DNA from 4 places in the Kluyvera fluvialis genome. Region 4 is predicted to be linked to each of the others. Evidence: predicted binding sites of a transcription regulator. Region 4 holds the regulator's gene; each other region holds the start of a gene.
The links. Region 4 encodes LexA, which represses DNA repair genes until DNA is damaged. Its sites were predicted from a motif close to TNCTGTATGTACATACAGNA; they were not measured.
Positions count from the first base shown of each region.

Region 1: a site for LexA is predicted at 2,341-2,360, ahead of dinG (ATP-dependent DNA helicase DinG). Genes of this name have one in related genera too.
Region 2: a site for LexA is predicted at 2,674-2,693, ahead of dinB (DNA polymerase IV). Genes of this name have one in related genera too.
Region 3: a site for LexA is predicted at 2,131-2,150, ahead of uvrB (excinuclease ABC subunit UvrB). Genes of this name have one in related genera too.

Region 1 is NZ_AP046142.1:3,315,511-3,319,533, forward strand. Features, by position in the region: gene ybiB (DNA-binding protein YbiB) at 1-102, opposite strand, end outside; gene dinG (ATP-dependent DNA helicase DinG) at 167-2,326, opposite strand; gene rhlE (ATP-dependent RNA helicase RhlE) at 2,633-4,015, opposite strand.
Region 2 is NZ_AP046142.1:3,889,437-3,893,459, reverse strand. Features, by position in the region: gene AC6I4B_RS18510 (NADH:ubiquinone reductase (Na(+)-transporting) subunit D) at 1-503, shown strand, start outside; gene nqrE (NADH:ubiquinone reductase (Na(+)-transporting) subunit E) at 510-1,106, shown strand; gene nqrF (NADH:ubiquinone reductase (Na(+)-transporting) subunit F) at 1,119-2,342, shown strand; gene nqrM ((Na+)-NQR maturation NqrM) at 2,345-2,560, shown strand; gene dinB (DNA polymerase IV) at 2,711-3,766, shown strand; gene AC6I4B_RS18485 (GNAT family N-acetyltransferase) at 3,769-4,023, shown strand, end outside.
Region 3 is NZ_AP046142.1:3,338,389-3,342,411, forward strand. Features, by position in the region: gene uvrB (excinuclease ABC subunit UvrB) at 29-2,053, opposite strand; gene bioD (dethiobiotin synthase) at 2,690-3,367, opposite strand; gene bioC (malonyl-ACP O-methyltransferase BioC) at 3,360-4,023, opposite strand, start outside.
Region 4 is NZ_AP046142.1:4,566,189-4,570,211, forward strand. Features, by position in the region: gene AC6I4B_RS21575 (CsbD family protein) at 1-3, opposite strand, end outside; gene dinF (MATE family efflux transporter DinF) at 139-1,458, opposite strand; gene lexA (transcriptional repressor LexA) at 1,524-2,132, opposite strand; gene AC6I4B_RS21590 (diacylglycerol kinase) at 2,232-2,600, opposite strand; gene plsB (glycerol-3-phosphate 1-O-acyltransferase PlsB) at 2,787-4,023, shown strand, end outside.

The DNA.
Region 1 (4,023 bases), 1.3 Mb from region 4:
ATCCAGCATCCGGCTATAGAGAGCCTGCGCTGTTTCCTGGTCCAGATCACGCGCGTGATTTTTGCCGCGCCCAACCTCTTTAATGATTTTGCGGTAATCCATCTGTTGCTCCTTTTAAATACGCATTGGCGGCGGTTTCACCCTGGCGACACAGCGCGCATACGGGCTACCGCTTCTTGCGGCGCGGCGATTTCGTTTTCGCTTTCGCCGTAGTGGCTTTCACTTTTACTGCTGGCACTTCCGGGCGTTCAATCGGGAAAACCGGTAACGCATCCAGTAAACGCTTACCATAGTTTTTGGTCAACAATCGCTTATCGTAGATAACCACTTCCCCCCAGCAACTGTGGCTACGAATAAGACGCCCCACCTGCTGAATCAGGTTAAACGACGCGCTGGGCAGGCTTTGCACCTCAAAAGGATAGCGATTGAGGCTTTTTAGCCATTCACCTTCGGTTATCACTACCGGGCTATCGATAGGCGGGAAGGCGATTTTATGGATATGCACCTGGCTTAACAACTCACCTTTAAGGTCAAGCCCCTCGGCAAAGGATTGCAGCCCCACCAGCACGCTATATTCACCGCTTTCCACGCGTTTGCGGTGAAGTTCCACCAACCGATAGCGCGGCTGATCGCCCTGCACCAGCAGCATCAGCCGCAGGTCGGTGACGTATTCGAGGAAGCGCTGCATGGCGCGCCCACTGGCAAACAGCACTAACATTCCGTGATGTTTTTTGCTCTCGACCTGTTGGCGGAAATAGGCAGCCATCTCGGCAATATGCTGTTCTTCGTTATCAATCAGCGGCTCGTACTGCATCTGCGGAATAACGATTTTACCCTGCTCGACGTGATTAAACGGCGAGTCCAGCGCCACAAAACGGTCGCCCGCTTTCTCTCTCAGGCCACTCATTTCCTGTAGCCGCGAGAAACTGTTCAGCGAGCGCAGCGTGGCGGAGGTTACGACGATATGCGGCACACTGCGCCACAGCAGGCGTTCAAGCTGGTCACTAACGCGGATCCCCACGCAGTGGAACCAGACGTGCATCTGCCCGTCGCGCAGGTCGCGCGTGGCCCATTTGGTCACTGGCGCGCCCGAGGCTTGCGATAGCGACGCCAGCCGCCAGAGCTTGCTTTGCGCTTCGAACATCCCCAACGCGCGGTTCATTTGCAGAATCACCCGATGCAGACGCACGATGTCATGGCTGCCGGTTTTTTCACTCAGGTCATTTAAAAACAGCTCCGCCAGCCCGCGCAGCATTTCTGTAAGCTTCGCCAGCCGCTGGCAGATTTCCATTATTTCATCCGGCAGCTCTCCCATCGGGAAGCGGTGTTCTGCCTCCTGGGTTGCGGGCAGATAGAGATTGAGAATGGCATTCAGCGAGGCGATAAGTTCGTACAACTCTTCGCAATGGGCGGTTAAGCGTTCGGGCAATGCCAGCGGCGGCGTGGTTTTCGGGCGGAACTGCTCCATGCAGGTTGCCACCAGCTTGCTGAAAAGATCGAGCTGCAAGCGATACCACGGCGCGGTAATTTCGGCGCTCATTTCGAGGGCATCGCGAGCGACATCCGGCAGATGGTGGCCTTCATCCAGCACCAGCAGCAGATTTTTTGGCTCTGGCAGCACCGCCTCGCTTTCCATTGCCGCCATCACCAGCGCATGGTTCGCGACCACCACTTCCGCTTCCTGGATTTCCCGCCGCGCGACGAAAAACGGGCATTCACGGTAATAATGACAGTTGCGGTTCAGGCAACTCGCTTTATCGGTGCTCAAACGCTGCCACAGGTTATCGTCGATGGCGACATCGGTGTGATCGCGCAGGCCATCCCACTTGTAGCCGTCAAGGTCACCCTTTAGCTTCGCACAGCGCTTTTGTTCTTCCTGGTTGTTCGGCGTGAGTTCGTCGTCAAGAAAGGCCAGCAGATCCTGTTGATTAGGCTCAGTGCTGGAAAGCGCCGCCAGATTACGTGGGCAGACATAACGCCCGCGCCCGAAAGCGGCGGTAAAGCGCAGATCGGGGATGATTTTGCGCAGCAGCGGCAGATCTTTACTGTAGATCTGATCCTGCAACGCCACGTTGGCGGTGCTGATAACCAGCGTTTTCTGTTCCTCCCTGGCAATAGCAATGCCGGGGATAAGATAGGACAAGGTTTTCCCTACGCCAGTGGGCGCTTCGATAGCCAGATGCCGCCCGTCTTCCCCTGACAGCGTTTTGGCGACGTCCGCAATCATCTGCCGCTGCGGCGCACGGGGAATAAAGTCGGGGATCTGTTCCTGAAGCGCCTTATACCAGGCGGCGATTTGCGCTTTTAGCGCAGCGGTCAAAGCCATGAGAAAACCTGAGATACTGTATAAACAGCCACTATTGTGGCATTTTTCAGCGGGAGGGGGTATCAGTTTTTAGGATTGTGGAAGGCGGCGCGCAATTCGGCTAACCCAGCCCCTGTAATGGATCGTCGTACAACAACAGCGGGCGCGAATCGCTTGTATTCAGGTGCGGGAAAAATCTTCCCCGCACCCCGTCCGTTAGCGCAGTTCCGGCCAGTAGTCCTTATTCGCTTCAATCAGCGCGTCCAGTACCTTGCGGGCTTGCTACGCCGGATGGCGCAGGTTAACGCAAAGACCGCCTGGCAAAACTCAGTTTGCGGCAGGTTTACGCGGGCGGCGCGGTGGACGCGGCTTATCAGAAGCCGGTTTACCTTCCGCACTGCGCGGTTTAGCTTTCGGTGCGCCGCCATCGGTGCGGCGAGGCTGCTGCTGACCGCGACCGGCTCCGCCCTGACCTTGACCCTGGCCTTGCCCACGGCCACGACCGCCGCCATTGCCGCCACCATTACCACGCTGCTGGCGGCCATTCTGAATCGGCTCCGCTTTAATCGACGGATCCGGCTCATAGCCTGGCAGCGCAATGCGTGGGATCTCTTTTTTCAGCAGGCGTTCAATGTCACGCAGCAGTTTGTGTTCATCGACGCACACCAGTGAGAGCGCTTCGCCCGTTGCCGCCGCACGGCCTGTACGACCGATACGGTGGACGTAATCTTCCGGCACGTTTGGCAACTCGTAGTTCACCACGTGCGGCAGCTCTTCGATGTCCAGACCACGCGCGGCGATATCGGTCGCCACCAGCACACGAATGTCGCCGGATTTAAAATCAGCCAGCGCACGAGTACGCGCACCCTGCGATTTGTTACCGTGGATAGCCGCACTGCGGATACCGTCTTTATTTAACTGCTCCGCCAGGTGGTTCGCGCCGTGCTTGGTACGGGTAAATACCAGCACCTGCTGCCAGTTGCCTTGACCAATCATCTGCGACAACAGCTCACGTTTACGCTTTTTGTCCACCATGTGAACGTGCTGCGTCACCTGCTCGGAGGCGGTGTTGCGGCGCGCCACTTCAATTTCCAGCGGGTTAGTCAGCAGTTTTTCCGCCAACGCTTTAATGTCGTCAGAGAACGTCGCGGAGAACAGCAGGTTCTGGCGTTTCGCTGGCAGCTTAGTCAATACGCGGCGGATATCGTGGATGAAGCCCATATCCAGCATCCGGTCAGCTTCGTCCAGCACCAGAATTTCAATTTGATCCAGTTTGACCGCATTTTGGTGTTCCAGATCCAGCAGACGGCCCGGCGTTGCCACCAGCACGTCAACACCGCCACGCAGTTTCATCATCTGCGGGTTAATGCTCACACCACCAAACACCACCAGCGAGCGGATGTTCAGGTAACGGCTGTATTCACGCACGTTTTCACCAATCTGCGCTGCCAGTTCACGGGTTGGCGTCAGGATCAGCGCGCGCACCGGGCGACGGCCTTTAACGTGAGGCTCGCGGGAAACCAGCAGTTGCAGCAGCGGCAACGTAAAACCTGCCGTTTTGCCAGTGCCGGTTTGGGCGCTCGCCATCAGGTCACGGCCCTGCAATACCGCAGGAATAGCCTGCTGCTGAATGGGGGTGGGTTCGCGGTAGCCCTGCTCAGCAACGGCACGCAAAATTTCGGGGTTTAGTCCAAGGGAATCGAAAGACATAGATACTC
Region 2 (4,023 bases), 680 kb from region 4:
TGATGACCATTGCGGTTACGCTGGTCACGGCGTTTTCCAGCATGTTTATCTCCATGATTCGCAACCACATTCCGAACAGTGTGCGCATTATCGTGCAAATGGCGATCATTGCCTCATTGGTGATCGTTGTCGATCAGCTGCTACGCGCTTTCGCCTACGAAACCTCAAAACAGTTGTCGGTGTTTGTTGGGCTTATCATTACCAACTGTATTGTGATGGGGCGCGCTGAGGCCTACGCCATGAAATCTCCGCCGCTGGCGAGCTTTATGGACGGTATCGGCAACGGTTTGGGCTATGGCGCAATCCTGCTGATTGTTGGCTTCCTGCGTGAGTTGATTGGTAGCGGCAAGCTGTTTGGTGTCACGGTGCTGGAAACGGTACAGAACGGCGGTTGGTATCAGCCGAACGGTTTGTTCCTGCTCGCACCGAGCGCGTTTTTCATTATCGGTTTGCTGATCTGGGCGCTGCGTAGCTGGAAGCCGGAACAGCAGGAAAAGGAGTAACCGATTATGGCTCATTACATTAGCCTGTTTGTCCGTGCGGTGTTTGTCGAAAACATGGCGTTGGCCTTCTTCCTTGGGATGTGTACTTTCCTTGCGGTATCAAAGAAAGTCTCTACCGCGTTTGGCCTGGGCGTAGCGGTCACGGTCGTGCTTGGCCTGTCTGTCCCTATAAACAACCTGGTCTATAACCTGGTACTGCGCGACGGTGCGTTAGTTGAAGGGGTTGATCTTAGCTTCCTGAACTTCATCACCTTTATCGGTGTTATTGCCGCACTGGTGCAGATTCTGGAAATGATCCTCGATAGATACTTCCCGTCGCTGTACACCGCGCTGGGTATCTTCCTGCCGCTGATTGCCGTTAACTGCGCCATCTTCGGTGGCGTATCATTCATGGTGCAGCGCGACTACAACTTTAGCGAATCGATCGTTTATGGCTTTGGTTCCGGCATTGGCTGGACGCTGGCGATTGTCGCAATGGCGGGGATTCGCGAAAAAATGAAGTACTCAAATGTGCCAGCGGGACTGCGCGGCTTAGGGATCACCTTTATCACCACAGGGCTGATGGCATTAGGTTTTATGTCATTTTCCGGTGTGCAGCTATAAGGGCCGTTAATCATGGAAATTTTACTGGGCGTAGTCATGTTTACGCTTATCGTACTGGTGCTCTCGCTGCTTATTTTGTTCGCTAAATCGAAGCTGGTAAATTCCGGTGACGTGGTGATTGAAATTAACAACGAAGCGGACAAGCAGATTAAAACCCCGGCGGGTGACAAGCTGCTGAATACGCTGTCGAGCAACGGTATCTTTATCTCCTCCGCCTGCGGCGGCGGTGGCTCCTGTGGTCAGTGTCGGGTGACGGTGAAAGAGGGCGGCGGTGATATTCTGCCAACCGAGCTTTCGCATATCACCAAGCGTGAGGCGAAAGAGGGCTGCCGTCTGGCCTGTCAGGTTGCCGTGCGCCAGGACATGAAAATCGAGCTGCCGGATGAGGTGTTTGGCGTTAAGAAATGGGAATGCGAAGTTATCTCCAACGATAATAAAGCGACCTTTATTAAAGAGCTGAAGCTGGCGATTCCTGCCGGTGAGAGTGTGCCGTTCCGCGCTGGGGGCTATATTCAAATTGAATGCCCGCCGCATAAAGTGGCCTATGCTGATTTCGACGTGCCGGATGAATATCGTGGCGATTGGGATAAATTTAATCTCTTCCGCTATGTTTCTGATGTCAAAGAGCCAACGTTGCGCGCCTACTCGATGGCAAACTACCCGGATGAGAAGGGCATTATCATGCTCAACGTGCGTATCGCGACGCCGCCACCATCTGCGCCTGATGCACCTCCGGGGATTATGTCCTCCTATATCTGGTCGCTAAAAGCGGGCGATAAGGTCACCATCTCCGGCCCGTTTGGTGAGTTCTTTGCGAAAGACACCGACGCTGAAATGGTGTTTATCGGCGGCGGCGCCGGTATGGCGCCTATGCGTTCGCATATTTTTGACCAGCTCAAACGCCTGCATAGCCAGCGTAAAATGAGCTTCTGGTACGGCGCGCGTTCGTTGCGTGAAATGTTCTACGCAGAAGAATTTGAACAATTAGCGCGGGAAAACCCGAACTTCACTTTCCATATTGCGCTCTCCGACGCGCAGCCGGAAGATAACTGGACGGGCTACACGGGCTTTATTCATAACGTCCTGTATGAGAACTACCTGCGTGACCACCCTGCGCCAGAAGATTGCGAGTTCTACATGTGTGGGCCGCCGATGATGAACGCAGCGGTTATCAAAATGCTCAAAGATCTGGGCGTCGAAGATGAAAACATCATGCTCGACGACTTTGGAGGCTGATGATGTTAACGGTCTTTCTGGCGACATTCTGTATTTTTGCCCTGGTCATTCTTGGGATGTCGCTGGGGTATCTGGTGAAGCGAAAAAGCCTACAGGGTAGCTGTGGCGGTATCTCTTCGCTGGGGTTAGAGAAAGTGTGCGACTGCCCAGAACCGTGCGATGCGCGTAAAAAACGCATGGCTCGCGAAGCACAGCGCCAACAGAACCGCATCTTGTAATTTTTGCCGGGTAACGCAAATGCTTACCCGGCTTTCCCTTTATCGCTGGCCGGATAAGCATCGTGCCGTTCGATATCCGCACCCAACCATCCCCTTCTCATTGGCGATAATTATACTGTATACTTGTCCAGTAATGTTCGAGGGCGACGTATGCGCAAAATAATCCATATCGACATGGACTGCTTCTTCGCAGCGGTGGAAATGCGTGATAACCCCGCGCTGCGCGATATTCCTGTTGCCATTGGCGGCAGCCGGGTGCAGCGTGGCGTTATCAGCACGGCAAACTATCCCGCGCGCAAATTTGGCGTGCGCAGCGCCATGCCGACGGCGATGGCCCTAAAACTATGCCCGCACCTCACGCTGCTGCCCGGGCGCTTTGAAGCCTATCGCGAAGCCTCGAATCATATTCGGGAAATCTTCTCCCGTTATACCTCGCTTATTGAACCGCTTTCGCTGGATGAAGCCTATCTGGACGTTAGCGACAGTACACATTGCCACGGCTCGGCAACGCTAATGGCGCAGGAAATTCGCCAGACGATTTTCAATGAACTGGCGCTGACCGCTTCAGCAGGCGTTGCGCCGGTGAAATTCCTGGCGAAAATCGCCTCCGATCTCAATAAGCCCAATGGGCAGTTTGTCCTGACTCCCGCCGACGTTCCGGCTTTTCTGCAAACGCTGCCGTTGGCCAAAATTCCCGGCGTGGGCAAAGTGTCGGCGGCGAAGCTCGAGAGTATGGGGCTGCGCACCTGTGCTGATGTGCAGAAAAGCGATCTCGCGATGCTGCTCAAACGTTTTGGCAAGTTTGGTCGTGTGCTGTGGGAGCGCAGCCAGGGGATTGATGAACGCGAAATCAATAACAGTCGGCAGCGAAAATCCATTGGCGTAGAACGCACTCTGGAAGAAGATATTCACGACTGGGCGGACTGCGAGGCGATTATTGAACGCCTGTACCCTGAGCTGGAACGGCGATTGGCGAAAGTCAGGCCCGATCTCCGCGTTGCTCGTCAGGGGGTAAAGCTCAAATTTAATGACTTCCAACTCACTACGCAGGAACATGTCTGGCCGCAGCTCAACAAAGATGACTTAATTGCCACGGCACAGAAATCGTGGCTTGAACGGCGGGCTGGGCGCGGTGTGCGGCTTGTTGGCCTGCACGTTACGCTGTTAGACCCACAGTTGGAACGACAACTGCTGTTAGGAATTTAACTATGCATATCCGTTGTTATCGTGACGATGATTTCCCCGCTCTGTGCCAAATTTTTCTGCATGCGGTGCGAGAAACCGCCAGCCAGCACTACTCCCCCGCGCAAATAGATGCCTGGGCGCAGCTTGATGAAACCCGCTGGCGTCAGCGTTTAGCCCGCTCGTATGTGCAAGTGGCGACGATAGACTCACAGCCCGTTGGGTTTATTACCGCCGTTGAGGGTTACATTGATTTGCTGTTCGTCGCGCCAGACTTCTCC
Region 3 (4,023 bases), 1.2 Mb from region 4:
ATTTCTTGCAAAATTCCGTGAGTCCTCATCAGGACGCGGCGATAAATAGCTCGCGCAATTGATGCAGACGGTCGCGAATTTCCGCCGCTTCTTCGAACTCCAGGTTCTGTGCATGTTTCAGCATTTGCGCTTCCAGCGTTTGGATCTGCTGCTGTAGCGCTTTTGGCGTCAGTGCAGGGACATCGGCCTCGACAATTTTCGCTGCCGTTCGTGACTTGCCACGCCCTTTCGCTTTGGTTTTCGCCAGCCCCTCGCCCATCGCCAGAATATCAACCACGTCTTTGACCAGCCCTTGCGGAACAATGCCGTGTTCTTCGTTGTAGCGCTGCTGTTTCTCTCGACGCCGTTCGGTTTCACCGATCGCTTTCGCCATCGAAGGAGTGATTTTATCGCCGTACAGAATCGCTTTACCGTTGATGTTACGCGCGGCACGACCAATGGTCTGGATTAGCGAACGCTCGGAACGCAGGAAACCTTCTTTATCGGCATCCAGAATCGCCACCAGAGAGACTTCTGGCATGTCCAATCCTTCACGCAACAGGTTAATCCCCACCAGCACATCAAACTCGCCAAGGCGCAAATCACGGATGATTTCCATACGCTCAACGGTGTCGATATCCGAGTGCAGATAACGCACCCGTTCGCCGTGCTCTTCTAAATATTCGGTAAGGTCTTCCGCCATACGTTTGGTCAGCGTAGTAACCAGCACACGCTCGTTAATCACCGAACGTTTACGGATTTCCGATAGCAGATCGTCCACCTGAGTGCCGACAGGGCGTACTTCGATCAATGGGTCGAGCAATCCGGTTGGGCGTACGACCTGGTCAATGACGTCGCCACCGGATTTTTCCAGCTCATAGTTGCCCGGCGTCGCCGAGACATAAATGCTTTGCGGTGCCAGCGCTTCAAATTCTTCAAACTTCAGCGGGCGGTTATCCAGCGCCGACGGCAGGCGGAAGCCGTATTCAACCAGCGTTTCTTTGCGCGCACGGTCGCCGCGATACATCCCGCCAATTTGCGGAATGGTGACGTGGGATTCATCAATTACCAGCAGGCCATCGGCAGGCAGGTAGTCAAACAGCGTTGGCGGCGGCTCGCCCGGCCCGCGCCCGGAAAGGTAGCGCGAGTAGTTTTCAATGCCCGAGCAGTAGCCCAGCTCGTTCATCATCTCGAGGTCAAACTGGGTACGCTGGCTCAGACGCTGTTCTTCCAGCAGTTTGTTATTCGCCAGCAGCACTTTGCGCCGCTCCGCCAGCTCAACTTTGATCTCCTCCATCGCTTGCACAATGCGCTCGCGCGGCGTGACGTAGTGCGATTTCGGGTAGATGGTATAGCGTTGAATGGTTGACTCAACGTGCCCGGTCAGCGGGTCGAACAGTGAAAGCCGCTCGACTTCTTCATCGAACAGTTCGACGCGCAGCGCAAGGTCATCCGACTCCGCAGGGAAGATGTCGATCACTTCGCCGCGTACGCGGAAAGTCGCGCGCTGGAATGCCTGATCGTTGCGGGTGTACTGCAAGTCAGCCAGACGACGCAGAATAGAACGCTGGTCGATTATCATGCCGACCGTCAGGTGCAGCATCATTTTCAGGTACAGATCCGGGTCGCCCAGGCCGTAGATAGCGGAAACCGATGCCACCACGATAACGTCGCGGCGCTCAAGCAACGCCTTAGTGGCTGAAAGGCGCATCTGCTCGATGTGCTCATTCACCGAGGCGTCTTTTTCAATAAACGTGTCGGAGCTTGGGACATAGGCTTCTGGCTGGTAGTAATCGTAGTAGGAGACGAAATACTCCACTGCGTTTTCCGGGAAGAACGCTTTCATCTCGCCGTACAACTGCGCCGCCAGCGTTTTGTTCGGCGCAAGCACCATTGTCGGGCGTTGGAGGTCTGCAATGACGTTTGCCACGGTAAAGGTTTTGCCTGAACCGGTCACCCCCAGCAGCGTCTGGTGCGCCAGGCCGTCTTCCAGCCCTTCTTTCAGGCGCGCGATCGCGGCAGGCTGGTCGCCGGAGGGACTAAATGCAGAATGTAATTTAAAGGATTTACTCATGAGCAACGCTACCTGATGACGAATGGGCTGGCTGGGGATTAATTCTACTCGCCACTTGCCGAATTGCCAATAAAAAATACTGGATATAAACACAGTAATACATTATCGTATTTGGTATACACAGCGTAACGGCAAGCAAGAGCGGCTGAAATTTATCCTCTGACCAGATAAAACACCAGCCAGATGAGGTTATCCCCAGAATTTTTTCTCTTTTAACATTTGTCAATATTGGTCATGAAAGTTTTGTGGCAATCCATAGCACTTTTCAACACGGCATTGCTTTTACGTATCTTATTGATAACAAATGAAAACGTTAAAAAGCCGCGTTTCGCATCAATTCATGCGCAAGCCGCATGTTCTCTCGTTTACCGCGTGTTTTCTAACTCTAATACACAGGGTTATCCACAGGAATAGTGGATAACTACCTCTAGCCCCTATCCCTCGCCATCCGGCGATTTGCGCAACAGAGGGCAAAACGGCGAGCAAAAATTTTTTTTAGTCCCAATTTTGATATGCATCAGCGAAAAAGCCCGGCCATTTTTTCGTGACCACAGTCGAATTCTTTACGTTTTCTGCGAGTTATCGCTTACGAATGAAGATAACCCACAGAAATACAATACAAGCGGATAAAGCCGTTTAGAGCGCGCTCAGATCAAGATATTCACCCAGCGGCTGCGATTCAACAGCGTCACCCAGCCACGGGATTTCGCCAAGCATCGGCGCTGGCAGCATTCGCTGTAGGGTGCTGAGGTACTCGGCGTGACGACGCCCTGGCGGTATGACATCGTTCGCAACCCAACCCGCCAGTCGCAGCCCCGCTTGTTGAATGGCTTGTGCGGTTAGTAGCGCGTGGTTGATACAGCCAAGCTTAACGCCCACCACCAGAATCACCGGCAGTTGCTCCGCCAGCACCCAGTCGGCCAGCGTTAACGTCGGCGATAGCGGCGTAAACCAGCCCCCCGCGCCTTCAACCAACACCCAGTCAGCCTGCGTTTCTAACGCGCGCAGGCCCGCAGACAGCACGCTGGCTTCAATCGGGCGCTGTTCATCGGCGCTGATAATATGCGGAGAGGTCGGCTCGGCAAAGGTATACGGATTTACCTGTTCGTAGGTTAGCGGCAACACGCTGTTGCGCTGTAGTGCCAGAGCATCGCTATTGCGCAACCCTTCATCCGTCATTTCACTGCCGGAGGCCACCGGTTTGTAGCCCGCAGTTCGCCAGCCGCGCAATGCGGCGGCTTGCAATAACGCAGTGCTGACCACCGTTTTTCCCACTTCGGTATCGGTTCCGGTCACATAGTAGCGTTTAGTCACGCGTAATCACTCCTGTAAAAAGATGGTAAGTCAGCGGGCATTCCCCCGCTTGCGACGGCCACGCCAGTTGCAGTTGTTGTAGCCTGCCGCGCGTCAGCGGTAGCGGGCTACGCCCCTGATGGAGGTGCGTCGCGCCTATCCCTTTCAGCGAGCGCATTGCGCTTAATGCATCGGGGAATGGCAAAGTCATGGTGGTTGAAGTACAACGCGCATTGAAGCCCGCCAGCGCTGCGCGCAGCGTTTCCTCCGCCAGAAAACGGTTTGCGTGCGGATGATTATCCACCGCTTGCCAGGCTTGATTTAACTCGGGTAACGACCCTGCCGTCAGGGTGGTAAACGCCAGCGTGCCGCCGGGGCTAAGCTGGCGATACAAACCGGCAAGCGCCACATCAATGTCGCTACACCACTGAATCGCCAGATTGCTCCACACCAAAGAAAACTCGCCGCCGGGCAGCGGGATATCTTCAATATCCGCCAGCAGATAGCGGTCTGCGGCCTGTTGGCGCTGCGCCTGTTCCAGCATCTCGGCACAGAGATCTAATGCGGTGACATGGCTGCCTCTATCGCGCCAATAACGGCTGTAACTCCCCGGCCCGCATCCGGCATCCAGCACCGTTTCAAACGTCTGAGGTGGAAGCTGTTCCAGTAAATGCGCG
Region 4 (4,023 bases):
CATCATCAAATCCTCATCGTCAGTGAATCAGTAGCGAGTGTCTTCGTTGCTGAACACACTCGTTTTCGCTAAGCGTGAGATTAATTGTAGTCAGTCATTCCGCCGTTGATTTATTATTCGGAATCTTTAACCATTTGGTCAGGAAAACCAGGTGTTATTGCGCCAGTGGCGTCGCCAGATAAAAGCCAGCGACAGGCCGCGCAGCGCCAGGAAAACAGCCAGTGACAGCCACAACCCGTGGTTGCCCAACACAGGCAGCGCCAGCAACGTAAGCGCAAAGCCGACAGCCGCTACCGCCATACTGTTACGCATCTCTGCGCCGCGCGTTGCGCCAATAAACATGCCGTCCAGCAGGTAACACCACACGCCGATAACCGGCAGCACCACTTGCCACAGTACGTAGTGATCTGCGAGCAGTTGAAGTTCAGGTAGGGATGTCAGCAACGCCACGATAGACTCGCCGAAAATGGCGTATACCAGCGCAAAAGCCAGCGCCACGATGCCAGCCTGACGACATGCCGCTCGCCAGACTTCCAGCAGTTGGCTGCCATCGCGCGCGCCGTAAGCCTGCCCTGAATGGGCTTCCACAGCATAGGCAAAACCATCCAGCGCGTAAGCGGTAAAGGTCAGCATAGTCATCAGCACCGCGTTAACCGCCACGACATCGCTACCCAGGCGCGCGCCAAAGACCGTCACCGCGCCAAAGCAAAGCTGGAGCAACAGCGAGCGCAGCATGATATCGCGGTTGAGCGCCAGCAGGCGGCGCAGGTTGCCGCGCCAGGCGTTTTTCAGCATCGCCCATGAGATACCACGCAATACCAATACTTTACGCACCATACCCAGGCCGACTAACAGCGTGGCGTATTCAGCAATGACCGTTGCCAGTGCCGCGCCCTGCACATTCATGTGCAGCCCCATCACCAGCCACAGGTCGAGCACGATATTCAGCACGTTGCCCACCACCAGCAAAATCACCGGCGCACGGGCATACTGAACGCCCAACAGCCAGCCCAGCAGCACCAGGTTCGCCAGCGATGCCGGGGCGCTCAGCCAACGAATGGAGAGAAAACGCTGCGCCTGTTCTAACACTTCGCCGCTGCCGCCCACGATAGAGAGCGTCAGATGAATTAGCGGAGTTTGTAATACGATAATTAAAAGCCCCGCCCCTAGCGCCAACGCCAGCGGTTGCACCAACGCGCGAGCCAGCGCCAGCGGGTCTTTCGCGCCAAAAGCCTGGGCAGTAAGCCCTGTGGTGCTCATGCGTAAAAACAACAACAGCATAAACAGGAAGCTGGTTGCGGTGGCGCCAATAGCCACGCCGCCCAGGTAAACGGGGCTGTCTAAATGACCAATCACGGCGGTATCGACCAGCCCAAGCAAAGGGACGGTGATATTGGAGAAAATCATCGGTAGCGCCAGACGCCACAGAGCTTTATCGGCTGGAGTTAATAGCGACATTGAGATCAACCAGAAAGGAAAAAGGCTGCGATAGCAGAAGTATCGCAGCCATTAGAGAATGGGGGTTACAGCCACTCGCCGTTGCGAATAACGCCAACGGCCAGCCCTTCGATGGAGAAATTATGCTGGCGCAGATCAACCACGATAGGTGAAAACTCGCTGTTTTCCGGCAGAAGTTCGACGACGTTACCCTGTTTTTTCAGGCGTTTTACCGTCACTTCTTCGTCGATACGCGCGACGACAACCTGGCCGTTACGCACATCTTGAGTTTTATGTACTGCCAGCAGGTCGCCGTCCATAATGCCGATATCTTTCATCGACATACCGCTAACGCGTAGCAGGAAGTCGGCGCTAGGTTTGAACAGTGACGGGTCAACCTGATAGTGACCTTCGATATGCTGTTGCGCCAACAGCGGTTCACCCGCCGCGACGCGGCCCACCAGCGGCAGGCCCTCTTCTTCTTCCACCAGCAGACGGATACCGCGAGAAGCACCAGATACAATCTCGATGACGCCTTTACGCGCCAGTGCTTTCAGATGTTCTTCAGCGGCGTTTGGGGAACGAAACCCCAAGCGCTGAGCAATTTCCGCACGCGTTGGCGGCATACCCGTTTGGCTGATGTGATCTCGAATGAGATCAAACACCTCTTGCTGCCTGGCCGTTAACGCTTTCATTCCGCCCCCTGGGTGTATATACAGTTATGCTGTGAGTATATACAGCTAGTGTCTATTTTGGAACCATAAAACACACAAAATCAGGCAGTTTTCACAGCTTTAGTGGAAATGAGCCCACAGTAGCGTGCCCCAGGTGAACAGCGCGACAAAAATAGCCAGCAGCACCGCCGCCGACCCCATATCTTTCGCCCGCCCGGACAGCTCGTGATATTCAGAGCCAATGCGGTCAACGACCGCTTCCAGTGCACTATTGAGAATTTCCACTATCATCACCAACAGGACGGAACCGATGAGCAGCACGCGGGTGATGGCGTCAACATCCAGCCAGCAGGCGATAATAATTGCGACAACCGAGGCCACACCTTCCTGGCGGAACGCCGCTTCGTTGATCCATGCCGCGCGAAATCCCTTCCAGGAATAGCCAGCGGCTTTGATGATTCGGGTAAGCCCAGTGGTATTATTAGCCATCTCAAGAACCTTTATATTATTACGTCAATGACAATACGTCTTTTTACGGCGTAATCCGAGCGGCGGCTACGTTGGCCGTGCCTCGAATTACTTCGTGTATTATGAGGCGGCAGAACAGAAATCTTGCAAACTTTCTGCTATTCTTGCCGCGCATTTGCATGATTAACCAGAGGCTTTACATCGTTTATGTCCGGCTGGCCACGAATTTACTATAAATTACTGAATTTACCATTAAGTGTCTTGGTAAAAAGCAAGTCTATCCCGGCAGAACCTGCTCAGGAGCTGGGGCTGGATACGTCACGTCCAATTATGTACGTCCTGCCTTATAATTCTAAGGCCGACCTGCTGACGTTGCGCGCCCAGTGTCTTGCACACGATCTTCCCGACCCGCTTGAGCCGTTAGAAATCGACGGCACTCTACTGCCGCGCTATGTGTTCATCCACGGCGGCCCCCGCGTGTTCACCTATTACACGCCGAAAGAAGAGTCGATCAAACTGTTCCACGACTATCTCGACTTGCACCGCAGCAATCCAGACCTGGATGTGCAAATGGTGCCGGTATCGGTGATGTTTGGTCGCGCGCCGGGTCGCGAAAAAGGCGAGGTGAACCCGCCGCTGCGGATGCTGAACGGCTTCCAAAAGTTCTTCGCAGTCTCCTGGCTTGGACGCGACAGCTTTGTGCGTTTCTCGCCTTCAGTCTCTTTGCGCCGTATGGCCGACGAGCACGGTACGGATAAAACCATCGCCCAGAAACTGGCGCGCGTTGCCCGTATGCACTTTGCTCGCCAGCGTCTGGCGGCGGTAGGCCCACGCCTGCCTGCACGTCACGACCTGTTCAAGAAACTGCTGGCGTCAAAAGCGATTGCGAAAGCGGTAGAAGACGAAGCGCGCAGCAAAAAAATCTCCCACGAAAAAGCGCAGCAAAACGCAATTGCGCTGATGGAAGAGATTGCCGCAAACTTCTCCTACGAGATGATTCGTCTGACCGACCGTATCCTCAGTTTTACCTGGAACCGTCTGTATCAGGGGATTAACGTCCATAACGCCGAGCGTGTACGCCAATTAGCGCACGACGGGCACGAGATTGTGTATGTGCCTTGTCACCGTAGCCACATGGACTACATGCTGCTCTCTTACGTGCTGTATCACCAGGGGCTAGTGCCGCCGCATATCGCTGCTGGTATTAACCTGAATTTCTGGCCAGCAGGGCCGATTTTCCGCCGTCTGGGCGCGTTCTTTATTCGCCGTACCTTTAAGGGCAACAAACTCTATTCCACCGTGTTCCGCGAATATCTTGGCGAACTGTTCAGCCGTGGTTATTCCGTTGAATACTTCGTGGAAGGCGGGCGTTCTCGTACTGGCCGTTTGCTTGACCCGAAAACCGGCACGCTGTCGATGACCATCCAGGCCATGCTGCGCGGCG